DNA from 4 places in the Exiguobacterium sp. s56 genome. Region 4 is predicted to be linked to each of the others. Evidence: riboswitches for the same ligand, from Rfam matches in the RefSeq annotation. Region 4 holds a riboswitch; each other region holds the start of a gene.

Region 1 (2,203 bases), on a different contig from region 4:
ATCGGATTTACAATCGATCGGCGAGAAAGTCGTCGAAGCGAAAGATACAGCACTTGGCAAAGAGAACTCAACAACTGAAGACAAGCCGCAAGCCTAAAAAAAACGACCTTTCGAGTGAAAGGTCGTTTTTCTATGCTTATGCGAAACGTTTCGCGCCTTCTTCGAGCACTGCCGCTTTGTCCGTTTGCTCCCATGGGAGTTCAACGTCTGTACGACCGAAGTGGCCGTAAGCTGCTGTCTGCTTGTAGATTGGGCGACGAAGGTCGAGCATCTTGATGATGCCGGCCGGACGGAGGTCGAAGTTCTCACGAATGAGTTCGACGAGCTCAGTCTCGCTCAATTTGCCTGTGCCGAACGTATCAACCGCGATCGATACCGGGTGAGCAACACCGATTGCGTAAGCAAGTTGAACTTCTGCTTTGTCAGCAAGTCCCGCTGCAACGAGGTTTTTCGCCACGTAACGAGCTGCATACGCTGCTGAACGGTCAACTTTGGTAGGATCTTTACCTGAGAACGCGCCGCCGCCGTGACGAGCGTATCCACCGTACGTATCGACGATGATTTTACGTCCTGTGAGGCCTGCATCCCCTTGTGGTCCACCGATTACGAAGCGGCCAGTCGGGTTGATGAAGTATTTCGTGTCCGCGTCGATGAGTTCAGCCGGGATGACTGCATCGATGACGTGCTCTTTCAAATCAGCTTGGATTTGCTCGAGCGTGATGTCTTCCGCGTGTTGTGTCGAGATGACGATTGTGTCGATGCGAACTGGGTTGTTCGCTTCGTCGTATTCGACTGTCACTTGTGTCTTACCGTCTGGGCGAAGGTAAGCGAGCGTGCCGTTCTTACGAACTTCTGCCAAACGACGTGACAATTTGTGAGCGAGTGAAATCGGGAGCGGCATGAGTTCCGGCGTCTCTTTTGTTGCGTAACCGAACATGAGACCTTGGTCACCAGCACCGATCGCATCGATTTCTTCTTCAGTCATTTGTCCTTCACGAGCTTCGAGCGCTTGGTCAACACCTTGCGCGATGTCTACCGATTGCTCATCGATCGATGTGAGGACAGCACAAGTCTCTGCATCGAAACCATATTTCGCACGTGTGTAGCCGATCTCACGAACAGTTTCACGAACAACTTTCGGGATATCCACGTAAGTTGATGTTGTGATTTCACCTGCTACGAGCACGAGACCTGTTGTGACAGACGTCTCAGCCGCAACGCGGGCGTTTGGATCTTCAGCTAAAATTGCATCCAAAATCGCATCTGAGATTTGGTCACAAATTTTATCCGGATGTCCTTCCGTGACGGACTCCGAAGTGAAAAGTCGACGGTTCAAGTTTGCCATTTCGAAAAACCTCCTATAATAAAGGGTGATGTGTGGACGGTACTCGTTCCCCTTACGCGTTGCTTTGGGACGGTAATGAAAAAAACCTCTCGCCATGTTCAAATGGGAAAGGTTGAATCGTTCTTCCTTACCCTCTTATCGTTCGAAGCTTACGCTTCGCTTCAGGATAGCACCTTTTCCGAATAACAATGAAAAATCGGACGGTTGCTGGGCTTCGTAGGGCCTTGTTCCCTCCACCGCTCAGAATAAGAGTATCCGTTACGAAGACCATCATATAAATGACACCCCGTTCTGTCAAGCGTATCGACCGAATTCGTCAAACTTTTCACAAACGGTCAAATAGTTATGTTTGTGAAATATCAAACATTTTTTTGTCCGTTTTGGTTTTTGTACTATGACCTGGTACAGAATATGTTAGAATGACAATGTAAGAAAGCGCTTACTTTAAAGGGTAAAAAATGCTTGTTTTTGATTAGTATGTCACATATAATAAAAACGTCATACTGATTAAACGCGGAAGTATGCGGATTTCATCCACATCTATTTAGGGGAAAGGTGGGATTCAGGATGGCGACAACGCTCCTGAAAATCGAAGAATTAATTAAAGGTGCCGACATGATGCGGAACTTGACGGTTCCAGAACTGGTGGAAGAAGCCATTCGCAACGGTGAAGGCGTACTGACGAAAGACGGGGCTTTATCGGTCAGTACCGGGAAATTCACAGGACGGTCACCGAAAGACAAATTCGTCGTGCAAGATGAAGTCAGCAATCATTTAGTAGACTGGGGTCCAGTCAACCAACCGATCGCGGAAGAGAAGTTCACCGCGCTACTCGACAAAGTGTTGACGCACCTCGAA
Region 2 (2,203 bases), on a different contig from region 4:
TTCAAACTGTTTGATCGCACACTTTACTTTGATTTGAAGACGCGCCAGCCGATCGATCGCCATGTCGTCTTTGAATTACTCGATGCAACCTATCCGAACGAAGCCTCGGTCGAGTACGAGATGCGCTTCGAATGGGACGCCCCGCTGTCGAACGAATTTAATGAAGACTATCATAGCTTCATCTCGGTCCGTTCCGAGGAAATCGAAGGAATCCGCACGTGGATTGTGATGACGGGCGAGCACGTCTATGGCTATCCGCCCATCATTCAACGCGAGATTGTCAAACTGCTCAAGTCGTTCAATCGGACGATCAGTCGTTGTCATGAACGCGACCGCCTCTATACCGAGAGCCGGACGGACAGCTTGACGCTGCTTGCCAATGCACGGGCTTTTTATGAATACGGGATTCAACAGATCTCGGACGGCTCGATGTATCCGATTTCCGTCGCGATGCTCGATATCGACTTCTTCAAAAAAATCAACGACACGCACGGTCACCAAGTCGGAGACAGTGTGCTCCAAGAATTCGGTCGCCGCATTCGTCAAGTGCTCCGCACCGAAGACTTTGCCGCCCGTTACGGTGGTGAAGAGTTCATCTTGCTCTTAAACCGTTGTGATGTTGAGGCCGCCGTCGAGATTGCTGAGCGCATCCGTCAACAAATCGAGAACAAACCGTTCCACGTCGACGGAATCGATATACCCGTCACCGCTTCAATCGGTGTCGATACGATTCAGTCGTTCGGCGACAAACGTCTTGACGATACGATTCGTAACGCTGACCGCGCGCTCTACGTCGGTGGGAAGTACGCCGGTCGCAACCGCGTCGCCCACTATAATTTCTTAACGACCTGACTCGCCCCCACGTTCATCGCGTGGGGGTTTGCTATTGACAAGCAGATTTGAAACAGGTACGTTAGGGAACGTGTCTTATAACTAAATATCACAACTTTTTTATCAAGAGAGACTGAGGGACTGGCCCGATGACGTCTCGGCAGCGGGTAACCTGTGCCAAATCCAGCGAGCGGTCTGCTCGAAAGATGAAAAAAGTGTTTCTTGTAGAGAGAGCCTTTTTTCAGAAGGCTCTCTTTTTATTTTAATGAATGAGGTGAATCGATTGGAACAACCAACAGCTAACAAATGGGCGCTCTTGCCCTTACTCGTCTTCCTCGTCTTCTTTATCGGGGCAGGCATCTACTATGACGACTTTTATAAATTCCCCGTCTTGATTGCGGCCTTGATTGCCGTCATCGTCGCGGCGATGATGACGAAAGGGAGCGTCACCCAGACGGTCGAACGCGTCGCCCAAGGTGCCGGGAACCCGAGCATCCTCATCATGGTGTTCATCTTCTTGCTCGCCGGTGCGTTTTCAAGCGTCGCCGAAGCAATCGGTGCGATTGACGCGACCGTCAATGCGGCATTGACGTTACTACCGCCCTCGCTCCTATTGAGCGGCCTATTCGTCATCGCAGCCTTCATCTCGATGGCGATGGGTACATCGACCGGGACGATTGCCGCACTGGCTCCGATCGCTCTCGGCATCCATGAGGAAAGCGGCGTCAATATCGCCATCGCGGCAGCAGCCGTCGTCGGGGGTGCCATGTTCGGAGATAACTTGTCGTTCATTTCAGACACGACGATCGCAGCCGTCCGCACCCAGCGGACGAACATGCGCGACAAGTTCCGCACCAACTTTTGGATCGTCTTGCCGGCAGCCGTCATCACAACGATTTTACTCGCTGTCCTATCGAGCGGAGAATCCACCATCGAGCCGGCGGCGTTTGAATGGTATAAATTGATTCCGTATCTGGCGGTTATCGTGCTCGCTTTGACGGGAATGAACGTCATCCTTGTCTTGCTCGGCGGCATCGCCCTGACCGGCATCATCGGTCTGTTGGATGGCAGTCTAGCCGTCACCACGTACGTCACCGCCATGGCGGACGGCATGATGGGCATGGCCGAGATTTCACTCCTGACATTGCTCATGGGTGGGCTCGTCGGACTCATCTCGCATAACGGCGGACTCACGTACTTGCGTGACGCGCTCACGTCCCGAATTAAAAGACGGGCCGGCGCGGAGTGGAGCATCGCCGGGCTCGTCAGTGCGACAAACGTCGCGACGGCGAACAACACGATTTCGATTCTCGTGGCTGGGCCGCTCGCCGCGAACATCGCCGACGATTATGACATCGAACGTAAAAAGTCT
Region 3 (2,203 bases), on a different contig from region 4:
CTTTGGCGAGGACGAACGCCCCGAAGTACGCGATGGCCGGAGCGCCACGGACTTGGAGCGTCTCGATGGCATGCTCCGCTTGTTCGAGCGTCTCAATCGTCACGTAACGCTCTTCATGCGGCAACAACGTCTGATCCAATACGATGAGTTCGTCCGTCGGCGGATGGAAGCGGATGTTTTGGACCGTCATACGCGCACCCCCGACAGAAGCGTCACCAAGTCGTCAATCGACTCGACGCTGTGGCGTTCTTTAATGAGCGCCGTCCCGAGGGCGAGCGCGTCACGTTTCCGTTCGAGCCGCGTCGCTTCCGGCAACGTCTCGAGATCGGCGACACCGGCGAGCCCGACGGCACGGCGGATGAGTTCGCAACCGGCGTAGCCGATCGTGTCACTGAAGACCGTCCGCAACAACTCGTCGACGAAACCGTCCGTGTTGAACGGCTCGACGGCGCGCTCAAAGTTGGCCCGGAATGTCTTCTCGAACGTCTCCCACACCGTCAAGACGTCCGTGAAACGTTCGAAGCGTTTGAGCGGGTCATGCAACGTCGACAACGTCAAATGGGCGATGATTTGACCGAGGTCGAAGCCGAACGGCCCGTAAAACGCGAACTCTGGATCGATGATTTTCGTCTCTTGTTGGGTCGCGAAGATGCTGCCCGTATGTAAATCCCCATGCAGGAGCGCCTCATGTTTCGTGACGAACCCGACTTTCAATTTCGTCACCTCGACCTTGAGCGCCTGGTCCTGCCAGAGGCGTTCGACGTCTTCTCGAAGCGCCGCCTCGATGTTGTTCGACTCCGCGTCTTTGAACGGGTCGGTAAAGATGAGCTTCTCCGTGATGTCGCACAGTTCCGGGTTGTAATAGTCGCGTTCAATCCGCTTCTTCGCGATCGGTCCAGCTGCGTAATCCGACGTCGCAAACAGCGTCTCGCCCAAAAATTCACCGACATGACGGGCGAGTTCCGGGTAGCTCTCCCCGTTCAAATAGCCGGTGCGGACAATCTCATAATCAGATAGATCTTCTATAATCGTGTAAGCGAGTGTCCGGTCGCTGCCAAGGACAGCCGGGACGAACCGAGGCGCGACAGTCGCAAACTCACGGAGTGCCAACTGTTCAATCCATGCCCGCTCGAGCGTGAGCGGCCAGCTCTCACCGACGACTTTGGCGTATGGGAGCGCTTGTTTGACGATCAGGCGCTGTTCGCCTTGGCGAATCCGAAACACGAGATTCAAGTTGCCGTCCCCGATCTCCTCGCACTCGGCGATTCCTTCTTGCAAGTATCCTAATTGACGGACGTGCTCGACGACGGTCTGTTCTGTAAATGGTTGATATGACATGATGTTTTCCCCTTCCTGTACGTTGCCCACAAAAAAAGCCCCTTTCTCCGCGAGAAAGAGGCACAGCCAAAATGGTTGTTCCTCTCATCTGTCAGACATTCGTCTGGTGGATGTAGCACCGTGCCTAGTGGTCGGTTGCTGCGGCGTCATCGGGCCAATTCCCTCTGCCAACTCGCGATAAGAGTGTGTTATTCGATTCGGTGAACTTATGTGATGAATATTACGGACTCGACGTCACGATTGTCAACGTCATTTTCTCGACGCAACTCCGTCTTTTTTTGTGCATATATGGAAACAACTTCCCAAAATATTTTTTTTGGAAAAAAAGGAATTGACGACATGATGATTCTGTGCAAAAATTCAATTAAATTTCACAACTTCAAATCACATTCTTATCAAGAGCAGACGGAGGGACGAGCCCGATGATGTCGCAGCAACCGACCAGAGATGGCACGGTGCTAATTCTTGCAGCGAAAGCTGAGAGATAAGAGTTCATTTTTTATGATGACCTCTTGCCTCGGCATGGGGTCATTTTTTGTTTGCCTGGAAGGAGGAACCATATGAGTATCACTGCCACATATGAAATCAAACGAACGGACGCGGTCGCGACCGTCGCCGACAAAATCGCCCTCGAGCTGACGGTCGGTACTTGGACGGAGCTGCCTCACTTAGAGCAAGAGCAGTTACAGGCGTATCGCGGTGAGGTCGTGTCGACCATACATACGGATACGACGAGCCGCTTCACAATCCGCTACCCGTTACATAATGTCAGCCCTGACTTTTCATCCATCTTGACGACGACGTTCGGGAAACTGTCCCTCGACGATTCGATTCGGTTAATCGATTTGACGTTGCCCGAGACGCT
Region 4 (2,203 bases):
GCTCTCAATCGCTCTCGGCGGTAAAGGGCAGCACCAAGACGCGGGCGCGAAAATGATTCACCTCGCACCGAACACGTCGTCGTCAATCGTCTCGAAGTCGATTTCGAAACAAGGCGGAAAAGTCTCGTATCGCGGAATCGTCCACTTCGGTCGTAAAGCGAAAGGTGCACGTTCGAACATCGAATGTGACACACTCATCATGGATAACGAGTCGACGTCGGACACGATCCCGTACAACGAGATCTTGAACGACCAAGTCTCACTCGAGCACGAAGCGAAAGTCTCTAAAGTGTCAGAAGAGCAACTCTTCTACCTCATGAGCCGTGGAATCTCGGAAGAAGAAGCGACTGAGATGATCGTCATGGGCTTCATCGAGCCGTTCACGAAAGAATTGCCAATGGAATATGCCGTCGAAATGAACCGTCTCATCAAGTTTGAGATGGAAGGATCGATTGGATAATCCTGAATAGATGAGGAAAGACGGTTGACATGATTTCATGTCGACCGTCTTTTTGTGTAGGCAATGCCTGTAAACAGGGAATAGGGAATGGGATAAGATGATGCATGACTGTAGATTCGAGAGGAGAAGATCACATGATGTTCTTGGTAACGGGATATTTCAACGCTGACAAAATGAACGAAAAGACCGACCTAGAAATCGATCAAATCATGGCGACGTGTGAACCATACTTACAGGAGCTATATGCAAGTGAACAAGTGTTGTTGGACATGGGGCTTGAAGCGAGCATGAAGCAACTCAAGCGGGAGTCACAGGAGATTTCGATTACGGATGGGCCTGTTACGGCATCGAAGGAAGTCATGGGAAGTGCGTTCGTGATTGAAGCGGTGGATATGGAGGACGCGGTCAGAATCGCTTCCATCCATCCGACGACCCAAGTGCCCGAAGCGGAAGCGTTAGGGTGGAGGCTCGAGATTCGGCCGGTTCACTATTATCGGGAGCGAGAGTGAATGAAAACTTCACCTGTAAAGATTATGCAGAAAAATATATTGACATTCCATGGAAACGTCGTCATAATACAAAGTAATTTGATATGAATACTCTTATTAAGAGCAGGTGGAGGGAATTAGCCCTATGAAGCCCGGCAACCATCCGTACTGAATCGCCAGTACGGAAACGGTGCTAAATCTAACAGCGAACGCTGAGAGATGAGAGGAAATCGGAATTTTTAGGAATCCTTCTGTCTCGTTTATGAGTTCAGAAGGATTTTTTTGTATTCTGCCTCTAACAGAGTTTCTATCAAAAAAATATAAGGGGGAATTTATTTTGAAAGGAAAATTCTTATTAAGTGCAGCGCTCGTCACAGGGTTAACGGTCTCGTCAGCTTTACCGGTTACATATGCGCATGACGAGCTTGGGGACATCATCATTGAGAAAGGGGAGCGCAATTCGGATGAAATCAGTTCGGTTCCCGTGACGGAAGGAAGCAAGAACGTCAAGTATCTACATGAGACGGCAGCAGTATCATTAAAGGAAATCCGAGAAGGCGTAAAAAATAGTACGGCCGACGTGTACGCCCATAAAGGGTTCGCATACACAGGAACAAATACTGCCGGTGGAGGAAACGGCGGGGTTCGCGTGTTTGACTTGAAAGATCCATCCAACCCGAAAGAAGTCGCTGTATTCGCCGACCAAGACATTCCTGGGACTTGGCAGGAAAAAGTAATCGTGAAGACGGTGAACACAAAATCGTTCAAAGGAGATTTGGCGGTTGTATCGGCACAACAACTCGACTCTAAAAATCCGAATTCTAAAGGTGGATTCCTGATTTATGATGTGACGAACCCGTATGAGCCGAAGAAGTTGGGTTTCTATGAAGTGACGAAGAAAACGAGAGGCACACATGAGCTTTACTTGACGACACAAGGGGACCGGGTATTGGTCCTTGCCTCGAACCCTTACGCGGACTACTATTCACACGGTAAAGAGAAGGACTTCCAACTCGTCGATGTCACCAACCCGGCGGAACCGAAGAAGCTATATGAGTTCGATCCACGCTCATTAGCAGAAGTCGATGAAAGCTTTGACGGATACAACTGGAACGCACCAGATGGCAAGAAGAGACCGGTCTTCAATCATAGCGCCTATGCGGATGAGAACGGGAAAACAGCGTTTCTCTCGTTCTGGGATCTTGGAACGATCATCTTGGATATTTCAGACCCAGATAACGTGACATACGAAGGA

What was found. A riboswitch is a leader RNA that binds a small molecule or an ion and turns the genes downstream of it on or off. The one in region 4 is predicted to bind S-adenosylmethionine.
Region 1: another riboswitch for S-adenosylmethionine. It lies ahead of metK (methionine adenosyltransferase); the one in region 4 lies ahead of KNP71_RS07915 (LVIVD repeat-containing protein).
Region 2: another riboswitch for S-adenosylmethionine. It lies ahead of KNP71_RS11055 (Na+/H+ antiporter NhaC family protein); the one in region 4 lies ahead of KNP71_RS07915 (LVIVD repeat-containing protein).
Region 3: another riboswitch for S-adenosylmethionine. It lies ahead of mtnK (S-methyl-5-thioribose kinase); the one in region 4 lies ahead of KNP71_RS07915 (LVIVD repeat-containing protein).

What each region holds. Positions count from the first base shown of each region.
Region 1 is NZ_JACSLR010000005.1:154,671-156,873, forward strand. It holds gene KNP71_RS07250 (hypothetical protein) at 1-97, shown strand, start outside; gene metK (methionine adenosyltransferase) at 137-1,345, opposite strand; SAM riboswitch class I at 1,478-1,597, opposite strand; gene pckA (phosphoenolpyruvate carboxykinase (ATP)) at 1,913-2,203, shown strand, end outside.
Region 2 is NZ_JACSLR010000011.1:44,278-46,480, forward strand. It holds gene KNP71_RS11050 (GGDEF domain-containing protein) at 1-852, shown strand, start outside; SAM riboswitch class I at 949-1,044, shown strand; gene KNP71_RS11055 (Na+/H+ antiporter NhaC family protein) at 1,097-2,203, shown strand, end outside.
Region 3 is NZ_JACSLR010000021.1:18,935-21,137, forward strand. It holds gene mtnA (S-methyl-5-thioribose-1-phosphate isomerase) at 1-190, opposite strand, end outside; gene mtnK (S-methyl-5-thioribose kinase) at 187-1,338, opposite strand; SAM riboswitch class I at 1,420-1,522, opposite strand; SAM riboswitch class I at 1,728-1,829, shown strand; gene KNP71_RS14740 (2,3-diketo-5-methylthiopentyl-1-phosphate enolase) at 1,899-2,203, shown strand, end outside.
Region 4 is NZ_JACSLR010000006.1:111,115-113,317, forward strand. It holds gene sufB (Fe-S cluster assembly protein SufB) at 1-460, shown strand, start outside; gene KNP71_RS07910 (YciI family protein) at 595-969, shown strand; SAM riboswitch class I at 1,060-1,174, shown strand; gene KNP71_RS07915 (LVIVD repeat-containing protein) at 1,286-2,203, shown strand, end outside.